Regions from separate parts of the Glutamicibacter sp. St.4D3 genome, predicted to be linked through region 1. Evidence: riboswitches for the same ligand, from Rfam matches in the RefSeq annotation. Region 1 holds a riboswitch; the other holds the start of a gene.
The links. Region 1 has a riboswitch for S-adenosylmethionine ahead of AC6I21_RS01235 (ABC transporter substrate-binding protein). Riboswitches for the same ligand answer to the same signal wherever they lie in the genome.
Positions count from the first base shown of each region.

Region 2: another riboswitch for S-adenosylmethionine. It lies ahead of AC6I21_RS03805 (bifunctional o-acetylhomoserine/o-acetylserine sulfhydrylase); the one in region 1 lies ahead of AC6I21_RS01235 (ABC transporter substrate-binding protein).

Region 1 is NZ_AP039380.1:244,759-252,127, forward strand. Features, by position in the region: gene AC6I21_RS01215 (acyl-CoA dehydrogenase family protein) at 1-551, shown strand, start outside; gene AC6I21_RS01220 (LLM class flavin-dependent oxidoreductase) at 597-2,000, shown strand; gene ggt (gamma-glutamyltransferase) at 2,092-3,933, opposite strand; gene AC6I21_RS01230 (ASCH domain-containing protein) at 4,302-4,766, shown strand; SAM riboswitch class I at 5,162-5,252, shown strand; gene AC6I21_RS01235 (ABC transporter substrate-binding protein) at 5,371-7,002, shown strand; gene AC6I21_RS01240 (ABC transporter permease) at 7,014-7,369, shown strand, end outside.
Region 2 is NZ_AP039380.1:830,440-837,808, forward strand. Features, by position in the region: gene AC6I21_RS03790 (phosphotransferase family protein) at 1-533, opposite strand, end outside; gene AC6I21_RS03795 (CPBP family intramembrane glutamic endopeptidase) at 658-1,428, shown strand; gene AC6I21_RS03800 (VOC family protein) at 1,535-2,179, opposite strand; SAM riboswitch class IV at 2,369-2,488, shown strand; gene AC6I21_RS03805 (bifunctional o-acetylhomoserine/o-acetylserine sulfhydrylase) at 2,578-3,924, shown strand; gene metX (homoserine O-acetyltransferase MetX) at 3,929-5,059, shown strand; gene AC6I21_RS03815 (glycosyltransferase 87 family protein) at 5,223-6,545, shown strand; gene AC6I21_RS03820 (SGNH/GDSL hydrolase family protein) at 6,642-7,369, opposite strand, start outside.

The DNA.
Region 1 (7,369 bases):
ACGACACCGAATCGGCGATCTTCCAGCTGGTGCTGCTGGCCGTGCAGGCCGGCGTGGCCCGCGCGGCGCTGAATGACCTGCGCTCCTCGGTCCAGCTGCGCACCCGCAGCTTCAGCACCGGCACCGGGGTCCCGGTCCGCCACGAACCGCAGGTCCTGCAGGTCGTGGGGGAGGTCTCGGCCGAGGTATTCGCCATCGAGTCGGTGGTGATGGGCGCGGTGCTGGAGGTCGAGGCCGCCCTGGCCGACGCCAACCTGAGCCCCGCCGAACGCTATGCGGTGTGCGAGTTGGCCGCCAACCGCGCCCAATCGGTCACCCAGCCGCTGACCATCGGGGTGACCAGCAAGCTCTTTGACCCGCTGGGCGCCTCGGCCACCAAGGCCAGCTGCAACATGGACCGGCACTGGCGCAACGCCCGCACCATCGCCACCCACAACCCCGCCATCTACAAATCCCGCATCGTGGGCGACTACGAGATCAACGCGGTGCCCCCGGTGCGGCTGAACGCCACCGGGGACGTCCCCGCCCCGGGTCAGGTCAGCTTCCGCTAGTCCCGCCCGCCACCATCGAATCAAACCCCTGAAAGAAGGACCGCCATGAGCCGCACACCCCGCGAAATCCTGTTCAACGCCTTTGACATGAACTGTGTCGCCCACCAGTCGCCCGGACTCTGGCGCCACCCGCAGGACCAAGCCGCAAGCTACAACACCCTGGGCTACTGGACCCACCTGGCCAAGGTGCTGGAAAAGGGCAAGTTCGACGGGCTGTTCATCGCCGATGTGCTGGGCACCTATGACGTCTACAACGGCACCAACGAATCCCCGCTGCGCACCGGTGCCCAGGCCCCGGTCAACGACCCGATCCTGCTGGTCTCCGCCATGGCCGCGGTCACCGAGAACCTCGGCTTCGGCATCACCGCGGGCACCGCCTACGAGCACCCGTACCCGTTCGCCCGCCGCCTGGCCACCCTGGACCACCTCACCGGGGGCCGGGTCGGCTGGAACGTGGTCACCGGCTACCTGCCCTCCGCCGCGCGCAACATGGGCCAGGAAGACCAGATGGAGCACGACGAACGCTACGACCACGCCGATGAGTACCTGGAAGTGGTGTACAAGCTGCTGGAGGGCTCCTGGGAAGATGACGCGGTCAAGGCCGACAAGGTCAGCGGCATCTACACCAACCCGGAGCAGGTGCACCCGATCAACCATGAGGGCAAGTACTTCAAGGTTCCGGGCATCGCCATCACCGAACCGAGCACCCAGCGCACCCCGGTGATCTACCAGGCCGGGGCCTCCAGCCGCGGGGTGAAGTTCGCGGCCGAGAACGCCGAGGCCGTCTTCGTCACCTCGCCGACCCGGGAAATGCTCAAGGCCACCGTCACCAAGATCCGTGACGCCGCCGAGGCCGCCGGCCGGGACCGCTACGACATCAAGATCTTCGCCATGCAGACCATCATCACCGGCCAGGACTCGGCCACCGCGCAGGCGAAGTACGAGGACTACAAGTCCTACGCTGACGTCGAGGGGGCACTGGTGCTGATCTCCGGGTGGATGGGGGTGGACCTCTCGGCCTACGACCCGGACGACGTGATCGGCTCGAACGTGAAGTCCAACGCGATCCAGTCTTCCGTGGAGACCTTCCAGAAGGCCAGCGGCGACGAGGGCTCACCGTGGACCATCCGGCAGCTGGCCGAGTGGGTCGGCGTGGGCGGTTTCGGCCCGATCACCGTCGGTTCGGGCGCCGAGGTGGCCGAGAAGCTGATCGACTGGGTGGACTACACCGACGTGGACGGGTTCAACCTCGCCTACGCGATCACCCCGGGAACCTTTGAGGACATCGTCGAGTATGTGGTTCCCGAACTGCAGGCCCGCGGCGCCTACAAGACCGAGTATGCCGAAGGCTCGCTGCGCAACAAGCTCTTCGGTGCCGGCGACCGGGTCAAGGACACCCACCGCGCCGCCCAGTACAAGATCGCCAACCGCCTGGCTGCCGCCCGCTAGCGGCCAGCGGTGAACAGGGCGGCGCGGCCGCGGAAAAACCCGTCACTGGTCTTTCCGCGGCCGCGCCGCCTTCGGTGTGGATGCGCGGGAGCTACTTGTGCTTCTTGTGTCCCTTCAGCTGCTTCACCACCATCGCCGAGCCGCCCCCGCGCCGGGTCGGTTCGGCCGCGGCGGTCAGCTTGCCCCGCGGGCCGATCTCCACGGCCGCCACCGCACCGATCTCCGCCTGCGGGGTAAAGGAATCCCCGGACGGCACGAACTGGTGGCCGAAGGGCTCCAGCATCCGGGCATCATCGGCAATGAACTCCGGTTCGGCGGTGACCGCGGTAGTGTTGCGCTGTGAGGCGCGCGGCGCGGCAATCGCCTCGGGAAGCTCCATGCCCAGATCCACGCGGTTGACCAGGGTCTGCAGCACCGTGGTGATGATCGTCGAGCCGCCCGGGGAGCCAACCGCCAGCACCGGCTTGCGGTCCTTGAGCACAATGGTCGGCGCCATGGAGGAGCGCGGCCGCTTGCCCGGCTCGATGCGGTTCGGGTCGGCCGGATCGTAGACGGTGGAGAAGTCGGTCAACTCGTTGTTGAGCAGGAACCCGCGGCCCGGCACCACGATGCCCGAACCGCCGGTCTGTTCAATGGTCAGCGTGTAGGACACGACGTTGCCCCACCGGTCGGCCACCGACAGGTGCGTGGTCGAGATGTTCTCCGTGTCCTTCTCCTGCGCCACCACACCGGCTTCGGTGGGGCACCGCCCGTCATAATTGGCGGCATCGCCCGGCGCTACCGGTTTCACGGAGGCGCGCTGCGGATCCAGGGCGCAGGCCCGCTCGGCCCCGAAGAGTCGGTCGGTCAGCTGGCGGGTGGGCACATCGACGAATGCCGGATCCCCGACGTATTTGCCGCGGTCGGCAAACGCCAGGGCGCTGGCCTCCAGGTAGTGGTGCAGCGCGTCGGGTCGCGGCATCGTTGAAAGCTGGAACCGATTCAGGATGTTCAGGGCCTCGCCGACCGTGGTGCCCCCACTGCTGGAGGGGGCCATCCCGTAGACGTCCAGGCCGCGATAGTTCACCCTGGTCGGCTTCTGCTTCACGACCTTGTAGCGTGCCAGGTCCGCGGCGGTCATGTGGCCGGCAGGCACGGGCAGCTCGGTTCCCGGCACCACCGGCGGGGCCTGCACGGTCGCGGCGATCTGCTCGGCGAGCTCACCGCGGTAGAACGAGTTGATGCCACGGCGCGCAATCATGCGATAGGTCTTGGCCAAATCGGGGTTCTTGAACACGGTGCCCACCTTGGGGGCATCCCCTCGGGGAAGGTACAGCTTCCTGGTGGACTCGAAGGCCTCGAACCGCTCCTTGTTATCCAGGGTTTGCTCGCGGAACGTCTCATCCACGACGAAGCCGCGCGTGGCCGTCTTGATGGCCGGCTGCAGGGCCTTTCCCAGGCTCATCGTTCCCCAGCGGTCAAGTGCCTCATCCCAGGTGGCCAGCGTGCCGGGCACGCCCACGGACACCCCGCTGGTCACCAGCTCCGGGGTGAAGGGGTAGGGGCTGCCGGTCTGCGGATCAATGAAGGCGTCGTGGGGCATGGCGGCCGGGGCGGTTTCCCGACCGTCCAGCGTGCTGATCTTCCGGGTGTCGGCGTCGTAGTACATGAAGTAGCCTCCGCCGCCAATGCCAGCGCTGTAGGGTTCGGCGACTCCCAGTGTCGCGGCGGCGGCCACCGCCGCGTCCACGGCGTTGCCGCCGCGGCGCAACACGGAAATCGCCGCGGAAGAGGCCTCCGGGTCGACGGTGGCCACGGCGCCACCGTAACCGGTGGCGGTGGCTTGCTTCTCGGTTTGGCGTGGTTCCGCCTGGGCCGGCGCCAGACTGAGCGCGGTCAAGCCCAACGCCAGGCTGATCGCGCAGGCTGGGGCGCGAAGTGATCGTGGGTGCACAGCTACCCGCTCCTTGGGGGTTGATGGGTTCTGACCCCCTCAAGCTAGGCGAAGTGCACCACATCCAATGGAAGTGAGACGCATCACATTCCAAAAGTTGTGGTTGCCCTGAGGAACCGGCTTTCGGCGCAGTGCCTCCGGGGCGGGGCAGTCCTTCGGAGAGGAGCCAGCGGTTTCTGCGCACGAAGCACCATATGCCTTTCCCGCCGATTTTTGCGCGCAACCTTGGTTCCGGGCAGAGGCAATGAAAGGCCCCTGTGCAGCGCCGGCCCATGGCGGAAAGCACTAGGCTTGGGGCCATGGATTCCTCGGCCTCCCGGCTCCCGCCGGTCGACCTCGCGCGGGCAAGACAATTGTGGGGCGACTATGTGCTTTGGGCAGGGGGCGGGGTCCTGCGACCCGAGGTGTTGCCTGTCGTTGACTACTTCGGGGACAGTCCCGCATTGGCCGATGCGTTGCTGCGCGCAGTTTCCGACGGGGATAAGCGCGCAACCTCGAGCCTGGAGAACGAGTACACGGCAAGCGGTGAACCGTTGCCGGAGGCAGGCGCCTATTGGCTAGCCTGCGATTCCACCGGTACGGCGCGTCTCATCCTGCAGACCACCGAGGTCACCTTGGCGGCCTTTGACCACGTGGACGCCGATTTCGCCTTTGCCGAAGGGGAGGATGACCGCTCGTTGGCCAGCTGGCGCCGCGAGCATGAGAAGTACTGGCGTCGCACCCAGCGGGCTGCTGGACACCAATGGGATCCGACCCTGACGTCGCAGCCGGGTTTCCGGGTCGTGCTTGAGCGTTTCGTTGTCGCCTGGCCTATGGGCCCCGGCAGGGCGTAGCCCCCAGCGGTTTTTCCGCGCCGGTGGATCTGCCGGCTCGTGGATGAGGAATCTGCACAGGGTTTCACAGGGCTCCAACTGCGGGACAAGGCCAAGCCGGCCCGGCCCTGCGGCTGCTGCACGGTACTGCCCCCGGTCCGCGGAGGCGTGTAAAACCCGCGCCACCCACTACAGCGGGCGCGGTGGCACCGGCGCCACCCTGCCGGAGGAATTGTCAAGGATCTGCGGTTTTCGCCTTCACACAATGACTTACCGGCGCGTGTGACCCCATTGTTACGGTGCTGCCGAGCCTTTGTCGCCTCCTCGGTGGCGATGTGACGTCGATGTTTCGTCATGGTTGGTCACATGAATGTCCCCGCCGCACACTGAAATCACCCGGAACACCCACCGGAACAACACCATCCAGAGCGACTGAGAGACCTGGCTCGTTGACGTCGCAGCAACCACCCCGACGGGGAGCGGTGCTAAGGCCAGGACCGATGGAGATTGCTAGATTTCGCAACGGTCCCCGCACACGGGCGGATGTCTGCCTGTTTTGCCTCCCTTCGCGGGAGGGACCTGAATTCAGCGTGCTCCTCGGGCTAAACCGAGAGGAACACGGATTATGCGGCCACCACGTTTGGCGCTGAAAGCCACCGCACTGCTTGCGGCCCTGGGGCTGTCGTTGACCGCATGCGGCGGCAGCGGCGCGGCAAGCCCGAACACCGAGTCGGCACAGCCAGCCGGCGACCCGGTGCAGGGTGGAACCCTGACCTACGCCGAGGTCACCCCCATCGACAACTGGCAGACCCAGGCGGCCCGGTTCTACGAGAAGGCCAACGTGCTGAACTCGGTGCTGGACCGGCTGACCTATTTTGACGCCGAGCAGGGCAAGCTGGTGGGGTGGATCGCCAGTGACTTCACCTCCAACGAGACCAAGACCCAGTACACGTTCACCATTCGTGACGGGGTGACGTTTTCCAACGGCACCGCACTGGATGCCAAGGCCGTCAAGGCGAACCTGGACGCGCTGGGACTGGGCATCAAGGATGCGCAGATCCAGCCGAACGTGGATTTCTCGGCGTACAAGTCCTCCAAGGTGCTGGACGGGAACAAGGTCCAGGTCACCCTGAAGCGTCCGGACGCCAACTTCCTGCGCGCCACCTCCTCGGTGACCGCCGGGCTGGTGGCCCCCGAAACGCTGAAGCTGGACAACGCCGGGCAGTCGGCGATCTCCAAGATCGTGGGTTCCGGACCGTTCGTCTTCGCCTCGGAAAAGCCCGATGAGGAAGTGGTGTTCAGCGCCCGCGACGACTACGCCTGGGCTCCGCAGGGTGCCCAGAACCCGGGGGCTCCCTACCTGGATGAGCTGGTCATCAAGTACCTGCCGGAGGTTGCACACCGTGCCGGAGCCGCCCAGTCCGGGCAGGTGGACCTGGTTCGGGGATTGCAGCCGGTGGATGAGCAGGTGCTGAAATCCGGCGGCGGCCAGGTGTTCGCCGCGCAGGGCGTGGATTTGACCACCAACAACGCCTCGGTGCGCATTGGCTCCGGGCAGCTGGCCGACGCCAAGGTCCGCCAGGCGCTGCAGGTGGGCATCGACCGCCAGGCGCTGAAGGACACCGTGCTTTCGGACAGCTATGTGATTTCCGCATCGATTCTGAACCACAAGGCCCCGGGCTTCGTGGACTTCTCCGCGGAATTGGCCTACGACCCGGCGCGGTCCAAGGAGCTGCTGGATGAGGCCGGCTGGGTTCCGGGACCGGACGGGATCCGGCAGAAGGACGGGAAGAAGCTGGAGGTCACCGTCGCCTCCTCGAACAACTCGGTGGTCATCAAGCCGGCCTTCGAACTTATTGAGCAGCAGTGGCGCGAGATCGGGGTCAAACTGGTGAACCGGGCAGCGGACAACACGTTCCTGACCAGTGCCCTGGTCGATGACAAGGTCGAATTCTTCGGCACCCGGCAGTTCGCCTACGGCGGGCTGGGGCCGGTCTTCGGGCCGGCGAACAACACCCAGACGCTGAACGCGGACGAAGAGTTGAACGAACTGTTCACCCGGGAACAGGCGGCCACCACCGAGCAGGAGCACCTGAAGCTGATCGGTGAGGAACAGCGTGCCCTGGTGCTGGACAAGGCCCTGACCCTGGTGCTGTGGGATGAGGTCCAGGTCTACGGCGCGCATTCGGGCACCCACGTCGACTTCACCTCCGGCACCGCCCCGATCTTCCAGGGCGCCTGGAAGAGCGGCAAGTAGGGGAGGGAAGCATGGGCGGATACATTGCCAAGCGCGTTGGCCAGGCCCTGCTGGTCATCTGGCTGGCCTACACCGCGGTTTTCCTGGCGGTGCAGGCCCTGCCGAATGACCCGGTGACCATCTTCCTGTCCACCGACGCCGCCGCGGACCCGGCCACCATCGCACAGCTGAAGGCCCACTACGGCTATGACCAACCGCTGATCACCCAATACCTGGGGCAGCTGGGCGCGCTGCTGCGCGGGGACCTGGGCTACTCGCTGTCCTCCGGGGCGCCGGTGGCCGCCCGGATCGGGGAGGTCATCGGATCCACCCTGGTCCTGGCCGGCAGCGCCTTCGTGCTGGCCGTCCTGCTGGCGGTGGCCCTGGT
Region 2 (7,369 bases), 590 kb from region 1:
AGGCCCGGGGGCACCTGGGCCAGTTCGGGCAGCTGCTCCCACAGGGTGAGGGCCGCCGGGCGCAGCTCGAGCGGCAGCGCATCGTGGCTGGCCTGGCGGCGCTCGGTGGTCCACGGCCCGCCGAACGCGAACGGTTCGGCCAGCAGCGGGCGCAGCGTGTCGAGCTCTACCTCGGCCAGGGCATCGACCACCCGGCGCAGGATGCACGCATCGCCCCGGTGCGGTGGGTGCGCGGTGCCGGGAATGTAGCGCATCGCCACCGCCGCCAGCCCTTGCGCGTCAGTGGCGATCGGGCCCAGCGCGGTGGGCACCTGCCAGGCAAGGCGTTCGGAGACGGCCCGGTGCAGGGCCACGCTGCGGGGCATGGCCGCGCTGGCCTGCGGGGTGCGGGCCATGCGGATCACCGCCTGCTCGTTGCCCAGCAGCACCCGGTGGAACTGCCCGCCTTCCTCCACCCGGGCCCCTTGCCAGGACAGCTGCGGGGCCAGGCGCCGGGCCAGGGCCAGCTCGGCATCGGTGGCGGCTCGACTCACGGGTTCTCCCTTGGTATGTGGTGGGCGGGGCGGCGCCCGGACCTGCGGGCCGAGCGGTTCCAACGCTATCGCAGCCACCGCGGTGCTTCAGCCCAGGCACAGCGGGCACGCATAGGATCAAGGGGTGCAAAGCAATCTGGCAGACGGCCCGCGGCAGGCGGGGCCGCTGAAATTCGAGATCTTTTTGGTGCTGGCGCTGTCGCTGGGCCAAAGCGCGGTGTATTCGATCGTCAGCTTCCTGGACAAGGTGACCCGCGCGCCGCTGGGTGAGCAGACCACCTCGATGAACAACCCGCTCAGCGCCCGGCCCTGGTTCGATCTGACCTACCAGCTGCTGGACATCGCCTTCGCCCTGGTGCCGGTGGCGCTGGCGCTGTACTTCATGGCGCGCAGTCTGGGGCTCGGGCCGCGGCAGGTGGGGTTCGATTTGCGCCGGCCCGGCCGAGACGCGGCCTGGGGCGCCGGCTTGTTCCTGGCGATGGGGCTGGGCACCCTGGGCCTGTACGCGGTGGGGCGGGCGCTGGGGCTGACCACCGCGCTGTCGGTGGCGAACCTGGAGGGGTATTGGTGGACGGTGCCGGTGCTGCTGCTGTCCGCGGCCCGCCACGCGGTGCTGGAGGAGGTGCTCATGCTGGCCTTCCTCTTCGCCCACGGCCGGGCGCTGAAGATCGCCCCCTGGGCGCTGCTTCTGGGGTCGGCGCTGCTGCGCGGCAGCTACCACCTGTACCAGGGATTCGGGCCGTTCATCGGCAACGCGGTGATGGGCGCCGTGTTCGGTTGGGTGTACCTGCGGTGGGGGCGGGTGATGCCGCTGGTGATCGCGCACTTCCTGCTCGACGCGGTGGGCTTTGTGGGCTTCGCGCTGATCGGTCCGGCGATCGGGATCGGCGGCTGAGCCGGCCGCCCGGCCTTTGCGCCGCGGCGCCGGCGGGTTAACGGATCAGGGGCAGGGGGCGAACCCTCGCGGTTCACGCCCTGCCCCTATATCCGTGCGTCCTTGGCTACAGCACGACCTCGCCCTTGGGGGTCTGGAAGGTGACCGAGAGGATGCCCGGGGTCCCGTTGGGGGACTGGTAGCTCATGGTGACCTCGCCCAGCTGCACCTCATCGGGCTTGCCCAGCCACTCCAGCACCCGGTCGCGGGAGCCGGCGATGGTGATCTCATCGATGAAGCCCACCGGGTCCAGGGCGCGGGAAGGGTGCAGGTCCTCGGTGCCGTCGTCCCAGCGCAGCAGGTAGGGCACCTGCGGGTCGGCGATCAGGCCCTTGATGCCGATCTGCTGCCAGGTCAGTTCGCGCCCGTCGGGGAACTTGCGGTTGCCCGGCACGGCCTGGCGGCCCAGCCGTTGCTCGGCCTGGCCCATCTCATCCAGGGACACGCACCAGCCCATCCATCCCCCGCCCAGTTCGGAGCGGGCGCGCACGGCCTGCCCGAAGGGGGCCTTGAGGCTTGCCGGGTGGTCCAGCACCTCGACGACTTCCAGGTACTGGTTGTGCTGCAGCGGAAAAATTACATTGCGAGTTCCGAATCGTGGGTGGATCCCACCCTTGACGAACTCCAGGCCCAGGGTCTGGGAGATGCGTTCGGCGGTTTCCATCAGCCCATCGGGGCCACATGCATACGAAACGTGATCTAGCCTCATCATGCGATCATCATGCCATTTTTGTGATCCAAGTCTCGACTTAGGGTCGCCTAATTATTTCTCCAGGTGTTGACGTTCCGGCCCGAACGTGCCAAGTGCGGCGCAAGGGGTGCGCTGTTGTGTGACCGATTGCGACGCCGCGGACGCAGCGCCGATTGCATCGTCCGCCGCGCCTGCGGCACACTGGTGGCAGGTCATGAGTCCCAGCTACGAGCCCCGGCTTGCTGGGCGGCAACCCTCCAACCGCGGTGGGGTGCCCCGGGTGAAGACCTGGCCCTGCACACCTAGGTGTGCCAAGGACAAGCGCGGGTTACACCCTGAGAACTCACCGGCCACCGGCCTCTTAGGGTGAATTTCAGTGGTGTACCCCCGAATAGTCAACGAACTATGGGAGGAAAACCATGAGCGAAAACTGGTCATTCGAGACCCGTCAGATCCACGCCGGGCAAAGCCCGGACCCGCACACCGGGGCCCGGGCCCTGCCGATCTACCAGACCACGTCCTTCGAATTCCCCACCGCGCAGACCGCGGCCGAGCGCTTTGCGCTGCAGGACCTGGGTCCGATCTACACCCGCATCGGCAACCCCACCCAGGAGGCGGTGGAGAACCGGATCGCCAGCCTGGAGGGCGGGGTGGGCGCCCTGCTGCTGGCCTCCGGGCAGGCGGCCACCACGTTCGCGATCCTGAACCTGGCCGAGGCGGGGGACCACATCGTGGCCAGCCCCAGCCTCTACGGGGGCACCCAGAACCTGTTCAAGCACACGCTGCGCAAGCTGGGAATCGAGGTCAGCTTCGTGGCCGACCCGGACGACCTGCAGGGGTGGCGCGCCGCGATCCGCCCGAACACCAAGGCGCTGTTCGGCGAGGTGGTCTCCAACCCGCGCCAGGACGTGCTGGACATTGCGGCGATCGCGGACATCGCCCACGCGGCCGGCGTGCCGCTGCTGGTGGACAACACCCTGTCCACCCCCTACCTGATCCGCCCGATCGAGTCCGGCGCGGACATCGTCATCCACTCGGCCACGAAGTACCTGGGCGGGCACGGCACCGCGATCGCCGGGGTGATCGTGGATTCGGGCAACTTCGACTTCGGGGCCGACCCGCAGAAGTTCCCGGGCTTCAACACCCCGGATGAGTCCTACAACAACCTGGTCTTCGCCCGCGACCTGGGCGTGGACGGCGCACTGGGGGCGAACCTGGCCTACATCCTCAAGGCGCGGGTGCAGCTGCTGCGCGACCTGGGTTCGGCCGTGTCCCCCTTCAACGCGTTCTTGATCGCCCAGGGCCTGGAAACCCTGTCCCTGCGCATGGAGCGCCACGTGGCCAACGCGGTCCAGGTGGCCCGCTGGCTGGAGGCGCACCCGCAGGTGCAGCAGGTCTCCTACGCCGGGCTGCCCTCCTCCCCGTGGTACGAACGCGGACGCAAGTACGGGCCGAACGGGGTGGGCGCGATCGTCTCCTTCGACGTGGCCGGCGGGGCCGCGGCCGGCCAGGCGTTCGCCGATGCGCTGGTGCTGCATTCGAACGTGGCCAACCTGGGGGACGTGCGCTCCCTGGTGGTGCACCCGGCCTCCACCACCCACGCCCAGCTCAGCGACGCCGAGCAGCTGGCCGCGGGGGTGCGTCCGGGGCTGGTGCGCCTGAGCGTGGGGCTGGAGAACGTCAAGGACATCCTGGCCGACCTGGAACTGGGCTTCGCGGCCGTGGCCGCCCGCCAGACCGACGAGACCCTGGCCGAAGCGCGCTAAGCCGATGACTGCGATCGCAAGGACCGGGCGGCCGGCCACCCGCACCGCCGTGCACGGCATGAGGCGCCGAGCGGCGGTGGGGGAGTATGGCTTTGAAACCGGCGGCTACCTGCCGCAGGTGGAGCTGGCCTACGAAACCTGGGGGGAACTGGACGCACAGGGCTCCAACGCGGTGCTGATCACCCACGCGCTGACCGGCGATGCCCACGTCAGCCGCGGGGACTCGGACTTCGACGGCTGGTGGGAGGACTTCGTGGGCCCCGGCAAGCCGATCGACACCAACCGCTACCACGTGGTGGCGGCGAACATCGTCGGCGGCTGCAACGGCAGCACCGGGCCGGGCAGCCTGGACGCCAACGGGCGGGCCTGGGGTTCGCGTTTCCCGTTCACCACCATCAAGGACTCGGTGCACCTGGAGGCCCGGCTGGCCGACGCGCTGGGGATCGAGACCTGGCACGCGGTGATCGGCGGGTCGATGGGCGGGGCACGGGCCCTGGAGTGGGCCGTGCTCTACCCGCACCGGGTGCGCAACCTGGTGGTGATGGCCGCCTGCGCGCAGGCCAGCGCCGAACAGATCGCCTTCGCCCAGGTGCAAAGCGAATCGATCCGGCTGGACCCGCACTTCGCCAATGGGGACTACTACCACACCGGGCGGGCGCCGGACGCCGGGCTCGGGGTGGCCCGGCGCCTGGCGCACGTCACCTACCGTTCCGAGGCCGAGCTGCAGCAGCGCTTCGGACGCAGGGGGCAGGGCCAGGAGGACCCGCTGGGATCGGCCAGCTGGCCGCGCGGACGCTACATGGTCGAAAGCTACCTGGACCACCAGGCGGCCAAGCTGTCCCGGCGTTTTGACGCGAACAGCTACCTGGTGCTCACCGAGGCGCTGATGAGCCACGACGTGGCCCGCGGGTTCGGCTCGCTGGAGCACGCCCTGGCCCGGCTGGCCGGGGTGAACACGGTGATCGCCGCGGTGCGCAGCGACCGGCTCTACCTGCCCGAGCAGTCCGAGCAGCTGGCCGCGCTGATTCCCGGCGCCGCGCCGGTGCACTACATCGACTCGCCGATCGGCCACGACGGGTTCCTGACCGACGCGGTGCAGCTGGCCGGGGTGCTGGCCGAGCGCGTGTTCGCCTAGCCGCCCTGCGACGCAGCAGCTTTTTTGCGCGCGCCGGGACATCCACCAGTATGCGGTGGATGTCCCGGCGCGCACTGCGTTAAAGGGCCCGGATCGTGCGGCGGCGGTGCCGTCCCCGCGGTGGGCGGCCCACCGCGGGGGCGGACCCCCATAGACTTATCGGGTGCCTTTAGAGAATCCTGGATTTCAAGCCTCCATCACGCCGCGCCAGTGGCTGTCCCTGTTCCGCCGGCCCTGGTTCCTGCTGGGCCTGGCCGCCGCGCTGGGGATCGTGCTGCTGGCCTCCCCGCTGTACGGGCTGGACTTCCGGGTGTACCGCGAAGGGGCGAAGGTGCTGTTCGCCGGGCTGAACGAGCGTTCCTTGTATGACCCGATGCCGCAGGAGCTGGGCACCCGGGGCCTGCCGTTCACCTACCCGCCGTTCGCCGCCGCCTTGTTCCTGCCCTTCGCGCTGCTGCCCGCGACGCTGGGCATGGTGCTGATCACCGCCACCACGCTGCTGTGCCTGGTGGGGGCCGCGCTCTTGGCGGTCGGCTACATGCACCGCCACGGGGCGCTGGGCTGGTTCGCCCACACCCAGCTCCGCCGCGGCCTGGCGGTGCTGCTGGCCATCACGCTGATCGGGGTGAGCGGGCCCTGGCGGGACAGCCTGGACTTCGGGCAGATCAACGCGATGATCATGGCGTTGATCGTGATCGACGTGGTGCGCCCGGGCCGCTGGCTGCCGCGCGGGGTGCTGATCGGGGTGGCCGCCGGGATCAAGCTCACGCCCCTGGCATTCGGGCTGATCTTCCTGGCCCGCCGGGATCTGCGGTCGCTGTTCGGGATGGCCGGCGGGTTCGCCGCCACCATCGCCATCGGCTGGCTGGTGGCCGGAGGCGAGTCGATGACGTTCTGGTCCTCGCTGCTGGAATCGGCCACCCGGGTCGGGGACCCGGCCGCGATGTACAACCTGTCGCTGAACTCGCTGCTGTTCCACCTTGGGCTCGAGGGCAGCGCCCAGAAGCTGGCCTGGGCGGCGGCCTGCCTGGGCATGGTGCTCCTGGGGTACGCGGCGATCCGCCTCGCGCAGCGGCGCGGAGACGTGCTGGCCGCGATCAGCGTCAACGCGCTGGTGATGCTGGCGATCTCCCCGGTGTCCTGGTTCCACCACTGGGTGTGGATCGCGTTGGGGCTGCCGGTGGTGTGGGTGGCCGCCTGGCGCCGCCGCGGGATCGCCCGCGCCCTGGGCCGGGGCCTGTGCCTGGTGCTGGTGCTGGCGTTCTCGCTCTCCTCCTACGCCTGGACGATCCTGGTGGCCGGGAAGATCTTCAATTCCGGGCCCTGGGGCTGGGAGATGTATTCCAGCCTCGGGCTGCTGGCCTCGCTCACCGCCGTGGCCGGGGCGCTGGTCACCCGCCCGCAACCCGCGCCGCCCGCGAACGCGGAGGCCGGGGCCGGCGCCGGAACGGTGCCCGCCAACCAGCGGCCGGGCACCGGCGGCTAAAGGCCGGGTAAACCGGCAAAAGTCCTGCCGGGCACCTTCCAAAAGGTGCCCGGCAGGACTTTTTCGCATTCGCCTGCCGGCTGGCGCCGGCGGCAGCTACTTCCCGGCGCCCAGGGATTCGTTCGGGGCCGGTTCGGTGAACGGGGTGGGTTCCGGGCGCTTGGGGGTGATCCCGTCCCCGGAGGACTGGTGGCGCAGCCGGCGCAGCACCCACGGGGCCAGGTGTTCACGCGCCCAATGCAGGTCCTCCAGCCGGGCGGTGCGCCAGGTGCGGGTGTCCGGCTCGAAGTTCACCTCAAGATCCAGGGTGTGCGGCACGTTCAGCGCGTCCAGGGCCATCGCGGCAATCCGCTGGTGCCCGAGCGGGGAGAAGTGCAGCCGGTCCTCGGACCACATGGCCGGGTGGTGCAGTTCGCGCAGCGCCCACATGTCGGCCACGATCGCATCATGGCGGGCGGCCACGGTACGGATGTTCTCGTTGTAGATCGCCACCCGGCCGCGGATTCCGCCCAGCACCGGGGTGTCACGGATGTCCGGGCCGTTGAAGATCAGCAAGGTGGCCCCCGAGGCGGCCAGGGCCCCGACCGCTGCATCGAGCTGCTCGGCGATCCGGTCCGGGTCCCCGCCGGGGCGCAGCACGTCGTTGCCGCCGGCGCAGATGCTGATCAAGTCGGGCTTTAGGGCGATCGCCGGGTCAATCTGCTCCTCGACGATCTGGGCGATCAGTCGTCCGCGGATGGCCAGGTTCGCGTAGGCGAAGTCCTCGACGCTGGAGCTGAGCTGTTCGGCCACCCGGTCGGCCCAGCCGCGGTGGCGTCCCGGGT